2 regions of the Streptomyces sp. NPDC031340 genome follow, and region 1 is predicted to be linked to the other one. Evidence: riboswitches for the same ligand, from Rfam matches in the RefSeq annotation. Region 1 holds a riboswitch; the other holds the start of a gene.
What was found. Region 1 has a riboswitch for glycine ahead of gcvT (glycine cleavage system aminomethyltransferase GcvT). Riboswitches for the same ligand answer to the same signal wherever they lie in the genome.
Positions count from the first base shown of each region.

Region 2: linked by a shared signal. The riboswitch ahead of gcvP (aminomethyl-transferring glycine dehydrogenase) and the one ahead of gcvT (glycine cleavage system aminomethyltransferase GcvT) in region 1 are both predicted to bind glycine.

Region 1 covers NZ_JBVIIE010000001.1:25,664-33,152, forward strand. The annotation lists gene ACZ5GT_RS00095 (hypothetical protein) at 1-779, opposite strand, end outside; gene ACZ5GT_RS00100 (L-serine ammonia-lyase) at 988-2,355, opposite strand; gene glyA (serine hydroxymethyltransferase) at 2,474-3,739, opposite strand; gene gcvH (glycine cleavage system protein GcvH) at 3,755-4,132, opposite strand; gene gcvT (glycine cleavage system aminomethyltransferase GcvT) at 4,243-5,361, opposite strand; glycine riboswitch at 5,432-5,543, opposite strand; glycine riboswitch at 5,544-5,676, opposite strand; gene ACZ5GT_RS00120 (AAA family ATPase) at 5,854-6,522, shown strand; gene ACZ5GT_RS00125 (enhanced serine sensitivity protein SseB) at 6,688-7,485, shown strand.
Region 2 covers NZ_JBVIIE010000024.1:111,829-119,317, forward strand. The annotation lists gene ACZ5GT_RS20485 (ABC transporter ATP-binding protein) at 1-727, shown strand, start outside; gene ACZ5GT_RS20490 (TOBE domain-containing protein) at 756-1,175, shown strand; gene gcvP (aminomethyl-transferring glycine dehydrogenase) at 1,264-4,149, opposite strand; glycine riboswitch at 4,328-4,423, opposite strand; gene ACZ5GT_RS20500 (PRC-barrel domain-containing protein) at 4,532-4,909, shown strand; gene ACZ5GT_RS20505 (DNA polymerase IV) at 4,825-6,336, opposite strand; gene ACZ5GT_RS20510 (MerR family transcriptional regulator) at 6,391-7,074, opposite strand; gene ACZ5GT_RS20515 (bifunctional nuclease family protein) at 7,349-7,489, opposite strand, start outside.

The sequences.
Region 1 (7,489 bases):
GCGAACAATCCGGACACCACGAGGATCATCACCGCGCCCATCGCCTTGCCGTCGGGGAAGAGGCGCCAACCGGCCCGTGCTGCCCGCACGGCGCCGGCAAGCGCCAGCAGGCTCCAGAACCACTGACTCGCCGGTACGGCGTGGGCTGCCAAGGCGAGGGCGGCAGCGGGCACGAGAGCCCATAGCACGGCGTGAAGGGCCCGGCGGGTGCCCTCCTCCTCCGGCCATCGGCGCACCGGGTCCTTCCATATGCCGTCCAAGGGCCGGACGGCGATCCTTGAGGCGGTCGCCGGATTCTCGGCGCGGGCCAGGCGCAGGGCTTGTCGTGCGGGACCGGTGATGAGCCCACCGATGTCGTAGCGGCCGCGAGCCATGGCCCAGTTGGCGAAGTACCGGCGCCACCGAGAGTCGAGGGCGCTTCGTCTTCGCCGAGCGTCGATGACGCGCCAGCGGGAGCGCGTCTCTCGGTCCCGGTGCACGCGTTCCGCACGCAAGACGTACGCTTCCAGCCGCGCGGCCTGCGCCACCTTGCGGATCCGATCGGCAGCGCCTCGGTCACATCCCTTGGCGATACCGAAGAGGCGCACCTCGATCTCGTAGACGCAGGAGTCGGGAGACGGGTCGACAGCGTTACCCAGGAGCCCTTGCCCCGCGGGGTGTTCGGCACGGACGGGCCAGCCCTGCTGAAGAAACCGCTCCTTGGCCTCCGCCCAGTCCTGCTGACCGCCGCGCACTTCGACGAAAACCCGCACCCGCTGGTCGTAGCGTGCCTGCGCCATCCGCCGCCCCCTCCCATGGCCACTGCATCGGGCTCCGCCGACGGATGGTCTCATCCAGAAGGTGTGGGCGGTGCTTTGGAGGTCACCACGCTGGAAGCCCAGGGCTGGAGCGAATGCCTGGCTTCGCGCACGGGTGGGTACGGCGAGCGTGCAGAGAAGGCCCTGACAGCGCTGAAAGACACGAACGCGCTGGGCAGGGCCCGTTTCCCTAGCACTCGATGATGTTCACCGCGAGACCGCCCCGGGCCGTCTCCTTGTACTTCACCGACATGTCGGCGCCGGTGTCCTTCATCGTCTTGATGACCTTGTCCAGGGACACCTTGTGCGAGCCGTCGCCGCGCATCGCCATCCGGGCGGCCGTGACCGCCTTGACCGCGGCCATGCCGTTGCGTTCGATGCACGGGATCTGGACCAGGCCGCCGACCGGGTCGCAGGTGAGGCCGAGGTTGTGCTCCATGCCGATCTCCGCGGCGTTCTCGACCTGTTCGGGCGATCCGCCGAGCACCTCCGCCAGCGCGCCCGCCGCCATCGAGCAGGCGGAGCCGACCTCGCCCTGGCAGCCGACCTCGGCGCCGGAGATGGAGGCGTTCTCCTTGAAGAGCATGCCGATCGCACCGGCCGCGAGCAGGAAGCGGACCACGCCGTCCTCGTCGGCGCCGGGCACGAAGTTCATGTAGTAGTGCAGGACCGCGGGGATGATGCCCGCCGCGCCGTTCGTGGGCGCGGTGACGACCCGGCCGCCGGCCGCGTTCTCCTCGTTCACCGCCATCGCGTAGAGCGTGATCCACTCCATCGCGTGCGCCAGTGGATCGCCCTCGGCGCGCAGCTGGCGGGCCGAGACGGCGGCGCGGCGGCGCACCTTCAGGCCGCCCGGCAGGATGCCCTCGCGGGACATGCCCCGCGACACGCACTCCCGCATCACCCGCCAGATCTCCAGCAGCCCGGCCCGGATCTCCTCCTCGGTGCGCCAGGCCCGCTCGTTCTCCAGCATCAGGGCGGAGATCGACAGGCCGGTCTCCCCGGTCAGGCGCAGCAGTTCGTCGCCCGTGCGGAAGGGGTACTTCAGGACCGTGTCGTCCAGCTTGATGCGGTCCGCGCCCACCGCGTCCTCGTCGACGACGAAGCCGCCGCCCACCGAGTAGTACGTCTTCGACAGCAGTTCGGCGCCCGAGGCGTCGCGGGCCCGCAGGATCATGCCGTTGGCGTGGTACGGCAGCGCCTTGCGGCGGTGCAGCACCAGGTCGTCGTCGAAGGAGAACGGGATCTCGTGCCCGCCGAGCAGGCGCAGCCGGCCCGACTCCCTGATGTCCGCCACCCGCTGGTCCGCCGTCTCCACGTCCACCGTGCGCGGGGATTCGCCCTCCAGGCCGAGCAGTACCGCCTTCGGGGTGCCGTGGCCGTGGCCGGTCGCGCCCAGGGAGCCGTACAGCTCGCCGCGCACGGACGCGACGGCCTCCAGCAGGCCCTCGTTGCGCAGCCGGCGGGCGAACATGCGGGCCGCGCGCATCGGGCCGACCGTGTGGGAGCTGGACGGGCCGATGCCGATCGAGAACAGGTCGAAGACCGAGATGGCCACGTTGACTCCTCGGGAAGGGGGCTGCGGGAGGTGCGGAGGTGCGGGAGGTGTCCGCGCGGTGCCCCACTCGCCTTCGAGTGTGCGGGGCACCGCGCGGAAGGGAACGGCGGTGCCGGTCCTACTTGTTCAGACCGGGGTACAGCGGGTGCTTGTCCGCCAGCGCCTTCACCCGGGCCTTCAGCGCATCCACGTCGTAGGACGGCTTCAGCGCCTGCGCGATGACGTCCGCGACCTCGGCGAAGTCCTCGGCACCGAAACCGCGGGTGGCCAGGGCGGGCGTGCCGATGCGCAGACCCGAGGTGACCATCGGCGGGCGCGGGTCGTTCGGGACGGCGTTGCGGTTGACCGTGATGCCGACCTCGTGGAGCCGGTCCTCGGCCTGCTGCCCGTCCAGCTCGGACTCGCGCAGGTCGACCAGGATCAGGTGCACGTCCGTACCGCCGGACAGCACGTTCACCCCGGCCTCGCGGGCGTCCGCCGCCGTCAGGCGCTCGGCGAGGATCCGCGCGCCCTCCACCGTACGGCGCTGGCGCTCCTTGAACTCCTCGCTCGCCGCGACCTTGAAGGACACCGCCTTGGCCGCGATCACGTGCTCCAGGGGGCCGCCCTGGAAGCCCGGGAAGACGGAGGAGTTGAGCTTCTTCGCGAAGTCCTTCTTCGCGAGGATGATGCCGCCGCGCGGTCCGCCCAGCGTCTTGTGCGTGGTGGAGGTGACGACGTCGGCGTGCTCCACCGGGTTCGGGTGCAGACCGGCTGCGACCAGACCGGCGAAGTGGGCCATGTCGACCCACAGGTACGCCCCGGCCTCGTCGGCGATCCGGCGGAACTCGGCGAAGTCCAGCTGCCGCGGGTACGCCGACCAGCCCGCGATGATCACCTTGGGCCGGTGCTCCTTGGCCAGCCGCTCGACCTCGGCCATGTCGACCAGTCCGGTCGCGGAGTCCACGTGGTAGGCCACCACGTTGAACTGCTTGCCGGAGAAGTTCAGCCGCATCCCGTGGGTCAGGTGGCCGCCGTGCGCGAGGTCCAGGCCGAGGATGGTGTCCCCGGGCTGGGCCAGCGCGAACAGGGCGGCCTGGTTGGCGGAGGCGCCCGAGTGCGGCTGGACGTTGGCGTACTCGGCGCCGAACAGGTCCTTGACCCGGTCGATGGCGATCTGCTCGGCGACGTCGACGTGCTCGCAGCCGCCGTAGTAGCGGCGGCCGGGGTAGCCCTCGGCGTACTTGTTGGTGAGGACCGAGCCCTGCGCCTCCATGACCGCGAGCGGAGCGAAGTTCTCCGAGGCGATCATCTCGAGCGTGGACTGCTGGCGGTGCAGCTCGGCGTCGACCGCCGCGGCGACCTCCGGGTCGAGCTCGTGCAGGGGCTTGTTCAGTACGGACATGACGGGGACGACTCCTCAGCCGGCGGTGTGGGCGGCGTACTCGTCGGCGGAGAGCAGGTCGGACGGCTCGTCGGTGACGCGCACCTTGAACAGCCAGCCGCCCTCGAAGGGGGCCGAGTTCACCAGCGACGGGTCGTTGACGACGTCCTCGTTGATCTCGGTGATCTCACCGGTGACGGGGGAGTACAGGTCGGACACGGACTTGGTCGACTCCAGCTCGCCGCAGGACTCGCCCGCGGTCACCGTGGAGCCGACCTCGGGGAGCTGGGCGTAGACGACGTCGCCGAGCGCGTTGGCCGCGAACTCGGTGATGCCGACCGTCGCGACGCCGTCCTCGGCGGCCGACAGCCACTCGTGCTCCTTGCTGTAACGCAGCTGCTGCGGGTTGCTCATGGCCTGAATTCTCCTGTACGCGGGGAAGTGCTGGTGAGTGGGGGACTGCGAAGAACGTGCGTGAGCAGGCGCGATGTGCGCTGTGTCACGCGCGCGCGGCTACGACGGTGTCACTTCTGCCGCTTGTAGAAGGGCAGCGCCACGACCTCGTACGGCTCGTGGGTGCCCCGGATGTCCACACCGACCCCGGGGGTGCCCGGCGCCGCGTGCGCGGCGTCCACGTACGCCATGGCGATCGGCTTGCCCAGCGTGGGGGAGGGGGCGCCGGAGGTGACCTCGCCGATCACCTCGCCGCCGGCGACGACCGGGTACCCGGCGCGCGGGACGCGGCGGCCCTCGGCGACCAGGCCGACGAGGACGCGGGGAGGCTCGGCGGCGGCCCGGTCGGCGGCCTCCAGCAGTGCCGTCCGCCCCACGAAGTCGCCCTCCTTGCCGAACTTCACGACCCGGCCGAGGCCGGCGTCGAACGGCGTCACCGACGTGCTCAGCTCGTGCCCGTACAGCGGCATGCCCGCCTCCAGGCGCAGCGTGTCGCGGCAGGACAGGCCGCAGGGGACCAGTCCGGCGGGCGCGCCCGCCTCGGTCAGCGCCTGCCACACCTTCTCCGCGTCGGACGGGGCGACGAACAGTTCGAAGCCGTCCTCGCCGGTGTAGCCGGTGCGCGCGATCAGGGCCGGCACGCCCGCGACCGTGCCGGGCAGGCCCGCGTAGTACTTCAGGCCGTCCAGGTCGGCGTCCGTGAGGGACTTCAGGATGCCGGGGGACTCGGGGCCCTGGACGGCGATCAGCGCGTAGGCGTCCCGGTCGTCGCGCACCTCGGCGTCGAAGCCGGCGGAGCGCTCGACGAGGGCGTCCAGGACGACCTGGGCGTTGGAGGCGTTGGCCACGACCAGGTAGTCGGTCTCGGCGAGCCGGTAGACGATCAGGTCGTCGAGGATGCCGCCGTCCGCACGGCAGATCATGGTGTAGCGGGCGCGGCCCGTCCGCACGCCGCCGATGTCGCCCACCAGGGCGTGGTCGAGCAGGGCGGCGGCCTGCGGGCCGGTCACGGCGATCTCGCCCATGTGGGAGAGGTCGAACAGGCCCGCGCTGGTGCGTACGGCGTTGTGCTCGTCGCGCTCGGAGCCGTAGCGCAGCGGCATGTCCCAGCCGGCGAAGTCGGTCATCGTCGCGCCGAGCGAGCGGTGCACGGCGTCGAGGGCGGTGTGACGGAGTTCGGTACTGCTCATCGGTCGGTCGTCTCCCAAGGCGATGGGGCCCCCGTGCGAGCGAAGCCGGGCATGGGGGAAGCGAGGTCGTTCCTCCCCATCTGTCATCGGAACCTGAGAGGTTCGCCATGACCAGGCAAGGGATCACGGCTTGCACCTTGGGTGGAGCCGCTGGTCGACAGCGGCCCGCTTTTCAGATGTGCCTCGCCCGCGCGGTAACGGGGCCTGAGAGATTCAAGGGAGGGACTTGCTCCTTCGGCGTCCCGGTGAGGCGCACGTGGCGACGCGAACGTGGCGACGCGTACGTGCTGCCGGGAACTCTCCCGCGCGGATTCAAACGGCCGGTATGCAGTTGGCGGGCTCATCATTGCACGCCTCGGCGGATGGTGGGCGGTCGGTACTTGTGACAGGCCTGTGGCCGTAAAGGCACCGAACCGGGAGACAGCTTGGATTACTTTCTCTTTACATTCGGTGGGGAGAAGTTCTCTGACCCCCGCAGGGAGGACGATCACGGTGACAAGGCCCACGGCGTATGCGACGACCTCGGCTATCGCGCTGCCCGACCAGCCCACGGCCCCGGCCCGCGAGCGGTGCGCGGCCCGGCCGGCGCCGGTCGTCCGCGACCTGCGCGAGCGGTCCGGCCGCAGCCCGCACGCCCTGCTGTTCGGTTCCCGCGACGTCGTCGTGGTCACCGGCCTGCCCGGCAGCGGCAAGTCCACCCTGATGAAGCGGGCGGTGACGGGCCTGCGCATCGACTCCCAGGACGCCCGTGACCGCTGGGAGAGCCGCATGCCGCGCTTCCTGCCCTACGCCGTCTACCGCCCCCTGGTCCGCCTCGCCCACTACGCGGGACTGCGCCGCGCCCTGCGCTCCGGCGAGGGCGTCGTCGTGCACGACTGCGGCACCCAGGCGTGGGTGCGCGGCTGGCTCGCCCGGGAGGCCCGCCGCCGCGGCGGCACGCTGCACCTGCTGCTGCTCGACGTCGCGCCCGAGGCCGCGCTGGAGGGGCAGCGCGAGCGGGGCCGCGGCGTCTCCCGGTACGCCTTCGCCCGGCACCGCGCGGCCGTGTCCCGGCTGCTGCGCGCGGTGGAACGCGGGGATCTGCCCGACGGCTGCGGCTCGGCGATCCTCCTGGACCGCCCGGCCTCCGGCGTCCTGCGCAGAATCGCCTTCCCGGACTGACCCCGGCCACCCACCGCGGCCCGCGCGCCCGCCGTCGGACGCCACCCGCCACGCCGCGGCGCGGTGCGCGGTGCGCGGTGCGCGAGAGGTCGCGGGCTGACCGGTCGGCGGGTGGTACCCGTTAGCCTTTTCAGCCACAGCAGGTTCCAAGCAGGCGGTAGGCAGATGGACTTCCCGGCGGCGGGCTTCCCCGCGGACATCCCGGCACAGGCGCACCCCCACCCGCACGGCGGATGGCCCGGCAACGAACTGGAGGAGGTGCTCTCCGCCTCCCTCGGCGTGCCCACCGCGGGCGGGCGGATCGTCGAGGTGCTCGGGCGCAGCTTCCTCTGGGTGCCGCTGCCCAACGGCGGCGGCCCGGACAGCGGCCCCCTCGACCTGCCCACCCTCGAGATCGACGGGCAGGCCTACGTGCCGGTCTTCAGCTCGGAGGAGCAGTTCCGTCAGGTCGTCGGCAACCACATGTCGTACACCATTGCGCCGGCCGTCGAGTTCGCCCGCGGCCTGCCGCCGCAGATCGGCATCGCCGTGAACCCGGACGGCGTGGTCGGCGTCCCGCTCCCGCCGGCCGCCGTGGCCGAGCTGTGCCGCGCCGGCCGCACCTCGCTGGACGGCCCCGGAGCCGGCGGCCGCGTCCGCCTCTTCGAGCCGGACTGGCAGGACGACCCGGTCGACTTCCTCGCCGCGGCCACCGCGGAGTTCGCCGACACCGGCGTCGTCACCACGGCCCGCCGGTGCCTGGCCGCGATCGAGACGGCGGACCCGGTGATGTTCGTGGGCGTGGAGCTGTCCCAGTGGGAGGGGGACTTCAGGGCGCTGCCCCTGGAGGCCCTCGGCCGGGCGCTGGCCAAGGCCCCCACCCGGTGGCCGGTCAACCTGGTCCTGCTGGACGTCACCGACGACCCGGTGGCGGTCTGGATGCGCGACCAGGTCAGGCCGTTCTACACGAGGGATCACCTGTAACCGC
Region 2 (7,489 bases), on a different contig from region 1:
GGAGGCCCGCGCCCTGGCCGCCGAACTGCTGGACCGTATGGGTCTCGCCGGCCACGCCGACGCCAAGCCGCGCCGTCTGTCCGGCGGCCAGGCCCAGCGCGTCGCCCTCGCCCGCGCCCTGGCCACCCGCCCCCGGCTGCTCCTGCTGGACGAGCCCCTGGCCGCGCTGGACGCCCGCACCCGCCTGGAGGTCCGCGCCCGGCTCCGCCGCCACCTGGCCGACTTCGAGGCCGTCGCCGTCCTGGTCACGCACGACCCGCTGGACGCCATGGTGCTGGCCGACCGGCTGGTGGTCGTCGAGCACGGCCGAGTCGTGCAGGAGGGGGCCCCGTCCGACATCGCCCGTCGCCCCCGCACGGACTACATCGCCCAGCTGGTCGGCCTGAACCTCTACCGGGGGCTGGCCGACGGGCACACCGTCCGCCTGGACGCCGGACCGTCCGTCACCACGACCGAGGTCCTGTCCGGCCCGGCCTTCGTGGCGTTCCCGCCCAGCGCCGTCACCCTGCACCGGACCCGGCCCACCGGCTCCAGCGCCCGCAACCTCTGGCAGTGCGAGGTGGCCGGCCTGGAGACCCACGGCGACCAGATCCGCGTGGACCTCACCGGCGAGCTGCCGCTGGCCGCCGACCTCACCACGGTCGCCGCGGCGGAACTCGGGCTGCACCCCGGCGCACCGGTCTGGGCGACGGTCAAGGCGACGCAGACGCACGCCTACCCCGCCTGACGCACCGCGCCCACTACGGTGGGTGACCATGACCCTGAGCATCCGCAACCAGTTCCCCGGCACCGTCACCGAGGTCACCCGCGGCAAGGTGATGGCCACCGTCAAGGTCCGCCTCGCCGGGGGACAGGACCTCACCGCGGCGATCACTCTGGACGCGGTGGAGGAACTCGGACTCGAGACGGGCTCCGCCGTCCACGCGCTGGTGAAGTCGACGGAGGTGGCCCTCGCCACCGGCTCGGTCGAGGGTCTGTCCATCCGCAACCGGCTCCCCGGTACGGTCACCGGCATCACCGCCGGCCGCGCGATGGCCGCGGTGGAGGTCGCCGTCGAGGGCGGCGAGCTGACCTCCGCGATCACCGAGGACGCCGCGCAGGACCTGGCGCTGGCGACCGGCATCCCCGTGGTGGCCCTGATCAAGTCCACCGAGGTCGCGCTGGCGACGGCGTGACGCGAAAGGGCCCCGCCGAAGCGGGGCCCTTTCACCGTGCGTCCGTGGCCGCGGTCAGCCGTGGCCGCGGTCGGTCACGCCGCCGCCGTCAGTCCTCGTAGGCGTCCAGCGGCGGGCAGGAGCACACCAGGTTCCGGTCGCCGAAGGCCTGGTCGATGCGGCGCACCGGCGGCCAGTACTTGTCGGCCGCGGAGCCGCCGGACGGGAAGACGGCCTCCTCGCGGGTGTAGGCGTGCTCCCACTCGCCGGTCAGCGCGGCCGCGGTGTGCGGCGCGTTGCGCAGCGGGTTGTCGTCGGCGGGCCACTCGCCGGAGCCGACCTTCTCGATCTCGGCGCGGATCGCGATCATCGCGTCGCAGAACCGGTCGAGCTCGGTCAGGTCCTCGGACTCGGTCGGCTCGATCATCAGCGTCCCGGCCACCGGGAACGACATGGTCGGCGCGTGGAAGCCGTAGTCGATCAGCCGCTTGGCGACGTCGTCCACGCTCACGCCGGTCGCCTTGGTCAGCGGCCGCAGGTCGATGATGCACTCGTGCGCGACCAGGCCGCCGGGGCCGGTGTACAGCACCGGGTAGTGCGGCTCCAGGCGCTTGGCGACGTAGTTGGCGCTCAGCACCGCCACCTGCGTGGCCCGCTTCAGCCCCTCACCGCCCATGAGGCGGACGTACGTCCAGGAGATGGGCAGGATGCCCGCCGACCCCCAGGGAGCCGCGGAGACGGGGCCCACGCCGGTCTCCGGACCGGCCTCCGGCTGCAGCGGGTGGTTCGGCAGGTACGGCGCCAGGTGCGCGCGCACCCCGACCGGGCCGACGCCGGGGCCGCCGCCGCCGTGCGGGATGCAGAACGTCTTGTGCAGGTTCAGGTGGGAGACGTCACCGCCGAAGTGGCCCGGCTTGGCGAGGCCGACCAGGGCGTTGAGGTTGGCGCCGTCCACGTACACCTGCCCGCCGGCCTCGTGCACCTGGGCGCAGATGTCGGCGACGTGCTCCTCGAACACGCCGTGTGTCGACGGGTAGGTGATCATCAGGACCGCCAGCTCGTCGCGGTACTGCTCGATCTTCGCGCGCAGGTCGGCGACGTCGATCTCGCCGTCCTCGGCCGTCTTCACGACGACGACCTTCATGCCGGCCATCGCGGCGCTGGCGGCGTTCGTGCCGTGCGCGGAGGACGGGATCAGGCAGACGGTGCGCTGCTCGTCGCCGTTGGCGCGGTGGTAGCCGCGCACGGCGAGCAGACCGGCCAGCTCGCCCTGCGACCCGGCGTTGGGCTGCAGGGACACCTTGTCGTAGCCGGTGACCTCGGCGAGACGTTCCTCCAGCTCATGGATGAGGGTGAGGTAGCCCTGCGCCTGCTCGGCGGGCACGAAGGGGTGCAGCTGCCCGAACTCGGGCCAGGTGATCGGCTCCATCTCCGTGGTCGCGTTGAGCTTCATCGTGCAGGAGCCCAGCGGGATCATGCCGCGGTCGAGCGCGTAGTCACGGTCGGCCAGGCGGCGCAGGTAGCGCAGCATGGCGGTCTCGGAGCGGTGCTGCTGGAAGACGGGGTGGTTGAGGTAGCCGTCGGTGCGCAGCAGCGCCTCCGGCAGCGCGTCCGCGGCCACCGCGTCCAGCGCCTCGACGTCGCCCTCGACGCCGAACGCCGCCCATACGGCGCCCACCTGCGCCCGCGTGGTCGTCTCGTCGCAGGCGACCAGGACGTGGTCGGCGTCGACCGGGTGGAGGTTGACGCCGCCGCGCCGCGCGGCGGCGACGACCTCGCCGGCCTTCGCCGGGACGCGGACGGTCAGGGTGTCGAAGTAGGCGCCGTGCACGACGTCGACCCCGCCGGCCCGGAGGCCCTCGGCGAGGATCGCGGCGTACCGGTGGGTGCGCCGGGCGATGCCCTTCAGCCCCTCGGGGCCGTGGTAGACGGCGTACATGCCGGCCATCACGGCGAGCAGCACCTGGGCGGTGCAGATGTTGCTGGTGGCCTTCTCCCGGCGGATGTGCTGCTCACGTGTCTGCAGCGCGAGCCGGTAGGCCTTGTGCCCGTCGGCGTCGACGGAGACGCCCACCAGACGCCCGGGCAGGCTGCGCGCGAACTTCTCGTGCACGGCCATGTAGCCGGCGTGCGGCCCGCCGAAGCCCATGGGCACGCCGAACCGCTGGGTCGTGCCGACGGCGATGTCCGCGCCGAGTTCGCCGGGCGACTTCAGCAGCGTCAGCGCGAGCAGGTCGGCGGCGACGGTGACCAGGGCGCCCAGCTCGTGCGCCTGGTCGATGACCGGCTTGATGTCGCGTACGGCACCGGAGGCGCCGGGGTACTGGACGAGCACGCCGTTGATCTCGCGCGCGGCGATGTCGGCCGGGATGCCGTCGCTGAGGTCGGCGACGACGACCTCGACGCCCGTCGGCTCGGCGCGGGTCTCGATCACGGCGATGGTCTGCGGCAGCGCGTCGGCGTCGACGAGGAAGAGCCCCTTCTTGTTCTTCCCCATGCGCCGGGACAGCGCCACGGCCTCGGCGGCGGCCGTGCCCTCGTCGAGCAGCGAGGCGCCGGAGGTCGGCAGGCCGGTGAGGTCGGCGACCATCGTCTGGAAGTTCAGCAGGGCCTCCAGGCGGCCCTGGGAGATCTCCGGCTGGTAGGGCGTGTAGGCCGTGTACCAGGCCGGGTTCTCCAGCACGTTGCGCAGGATGACGGGCGGGGTGAAGGTGCCGTAGTACCCGAGCCCGATCATGGAGTCGAGAACCTGGTTGCGCTCGGCCAGCGACCGCAGCTCGGCGAGCACCTCCGCCTCGGTGCGCGCGCCCGGCAGGTCGAGGGCGTCGGCGTTCTTGATCACATCCGGCACCGCGGCGGCGGTGAGCTCGTCCAGCGAGCCGTACCCGACCTGGGCGAGCATCTTCGCCCGCGCTTCCTGGTCGGGCCCGATGTGGCGCTGTTCGAAGGGGATGCCCTGCTCGAGCTCGGAGAGCGTAATGCGGTGGGCGGTCATTGCGGAGGCCTCCTGGTCTGACGCGACCTTCGAGGGGCACCACGGCGCGGGTACCCGGACGGCCTCCCCCTCTGTCATCTCAACCTGAGAGCTTCGCCGGGCCGCCCGAGGGCTTGCGGCTTTCACCGTCGGTGAGAGCGGAGGCCGTCGCGACACCCGCTCTGCTTTCCAGAGTGACCTCGTCCGTGCGGTACGTGAGCCTGAGAGATTCCGGGGAGGATTTGCTCCTTCGGCGCCTCCGGTGATGTCCGGAGGACTCTCCCGCACGGGGTCAGCAGCCGTAGTCAGCCTACCAGCGGGCACGACACCCCGGCTTTCGAGTGGCCGCCCGCCGCGTTGTGCTCTTTCGTAGTGATGACGAATGCGACCAGGAGGAGGGCCCGTGCAGACCGACATCGATCCGCGCAACCTGATCGGCCGCAAGGCGTTCGACCGCAACGGCACCAAGATCGGCACCGTCGACGAGGTCTACCTGGACGACGCGACCGGCATGCCGGAGTGGGCCGCCATACGCACCGGGCTGTTCTCCCGGGACGCCTTCGTCCCACTGGAGCCCAGCCGACTGGTCGAGGGCGCCCTGCACGTCCCCTTCGACCGCTCCCTGATCAAGGACGCTCCCGACTTCGGCGTCGGCCGCCACCTCTCCCCGGAGCAGGAGCTGCAGCTCTACCACCACTACGGTCTGGACGTGGCCCCGCCGCCCGCCTTCGACGACGCCGACCACGACTTCGGCAGGCTGGCGGGCTCGGACGAGGCATAGGCCGACTCCCCGGCCCCCTGTGGCCCCTCCCCTGCTCCCTGTTCCAGCCCCTCCTGTGGTCCCTCCGCCGGTATCAGCGGCAGCAGCGGTACCAACGGCAACGGATCGGCCGGCTCCAGGCCGGGGTCGTCGACCCGGAACGTCCGCACCCTCCCGGGCTGCGAGCCGGGCGTCTCGAACCGCACGGTCACCCGCCCGAGTCCGCTCCCCTGCACCCACCCGTGCCCGAACTCGGCATGCCGTACGTCGTGCCCCGCGGGCCACCGACGCTCCGCCGGGGCCGTCTGCCGCTCCGCCGGCTGCTCCTCGGGCTCCTCGGGCTCCTCCGTCGGCCCGCTCTCCCGCTCCCGCTCCCCGGCCGCCTGCGCGAACAGGTCCTCCTGCGTGTAGTCGGCCAGCCCGCTCACCCCCACGCCCAGCAGCCGCACACCCCCCGTGGTGTCCACCGACTCCAGCAACCGCGCGGCGGCCTCCCGCACGACCGCCGGATCGTCGGTCGGCCCCCGCAACGTCTCCGAACGGGTCAGCGTGGAGAAGTCGTAGCGCCGGACCTTCAGCACGATGGTCCGCCCGGACAGCCCGGCCGCGCGCAGCCGCTGTACGCAGCGGTCGGCGAGCCGCCGCACCTCCGTGCCCACCCGGATCCGGTCGTGGATGTCGACGTCGTAGGTGTCCTCGACCGACACCGACTTCGCCTCCCGCTCGGCCACCACGGGCCGGTCGTCGCGGGCCAGCGCCATGGCGTACAGGGCGTGTCCGTGGGCCTTGCCCAGCAGCCGCACCAGCTCGTCCTCCCCCGCCTCGGCGATGTCGCCGACCGTGGTGATGCCGGCCCGCCGCAGGTGGTCCCCGGTCGCCGGTCCCACGCCCGGCAGGATCCGCACCGGCATCGGCTCGAGCAGGGCCCGCTCGGTGCCCGGCTCGATCACCACGAGCCCGTCGGGCTTGGCCTCCTCGGAGGCGATCTTCGCGAGCATCTTGCAGGCGGCGAGGCCCACGGACCCGGTGAGCCCGGTCACGCGCCGTATGTCGGCGCGCAGCCGCTCCCCCACCAGTCGCGCCGACGTCTCGTCCCAGGCGGCGTCCCCGGCCTCCAGGTCCACGAACGCCTCGTCCAGGCTCAGCGGCTCCACCAGCGGCGACAGCGCGTGCAGCAGCCCCATCACCTGCTCGCTGATCGCCCGGTAGAGGCCGAAGCGCGGAGTCAGGTACGCCGCGTTCGGCGCCAGCCGCCGGGCCTGCGCCATCGGCATGGCGGAGCGGACCCCGAAGACGCGCGCCTCGTACGACGCGGTGGCGACCACCCCGCGCGGCCCCAGCCCGCCCACGACCACGGCCTTCCCGCGCAGGCTCGGCTTGGCTGCCTGCTCCGCCGAGGCGTAGAAGGCATCCATGTCGAGATGCAGGATCGTGGGCGCGGTTCTCACATGTCCGATGCTGCCTTACGCCACTGACAACGCCGCGGGCGCGCGGGGCGGGTCTCAGACCGCCCGGTTGCGCCGGCGCGCCAGCTCGTCCGCGGGATTGTGTCCGACGAGCGTCTCGCCGGTGTCGACGCGCTCCCCGTGCAGCTGCGACAGCGCGTTCTCCACGTCCCGCCACACCACGCCGACGGCGATGCCGAAGACGCCCTGGCCCCCTTGGAGCAACGCGTGGACCTCGTCGGGAGAGGTGCACTCGTAGACCGTGGCGCCGTCGCTCATCAGCGTCATGCGTTCCAGGTCGCGGAAGCCGCGCTCCCTGAGGTGCTGCACGGCGGTGCGGATGTTCTGCAGCGACACCCCGGTGTCCAGGAACCGCTTGACGATCTTCAGGACGACGACGTCGCGGAAGCTGTACAGCCGCTGTGTCCCCGAGCCGTGGGCGGGGCGCACGCTGGGCTCGACGAGGCCGGTGCGGGCCCAGTAGTCCAGTTGCCGGTAAGTGATGCCGGCGGCCGCGCAGGCCGTCGGACCGCGGTAGCCGATCTCCTCGGACGCCATGGACGTCGCCCCTCCGCTGCTCGGCACGGCCGCCGGTCGCTGCGGAACGTGGTCGGCCGCGCTGCCGTGATGGGGGTATTCCCCGCTCGCACGGAGCCGAGAGCTCGGGGAAGGGTACGGACCGCTCGCCCCGGGACCGTGTCCAGGGGCACCCCCAGCCGTACCGTCGCCGCTGCTTCTCACGCCGACCTCCGTCCTTGACCTGCCTTGTCGACGGTAGGCAGCCACCAGGGGTGCGTCAACGACCGCCACACTCGGCACGCCGAGTGATAATCACCCTAAGAGTGGTTTCCCGCAGCCAACCGCGGGGAAAGGCTAGCCGAATGCGTTCCGGGCAGCCCGCAGGACGCCCTCACCGGCCGCCGGCCGTCACAGGCGGCGGACCCACGACCGGCCCGTGTCAGGCCGCGCACCGGCCCGCGTGGCGCACTGGGGCGTCCGCCTGGCCGGCCACGCCTCACTGGCTGCTGGTGCCGAAGTCCTCCGGCGAGATCTGGTCGAGGAACTCGCGGAACTTCTCCACCTCGTCCTCCTGCTCGTCGGGGATCGCGATGCCGGCGTCGTCGAGCACCCCGTCGCTGCCGTAGATCGGCGTTCC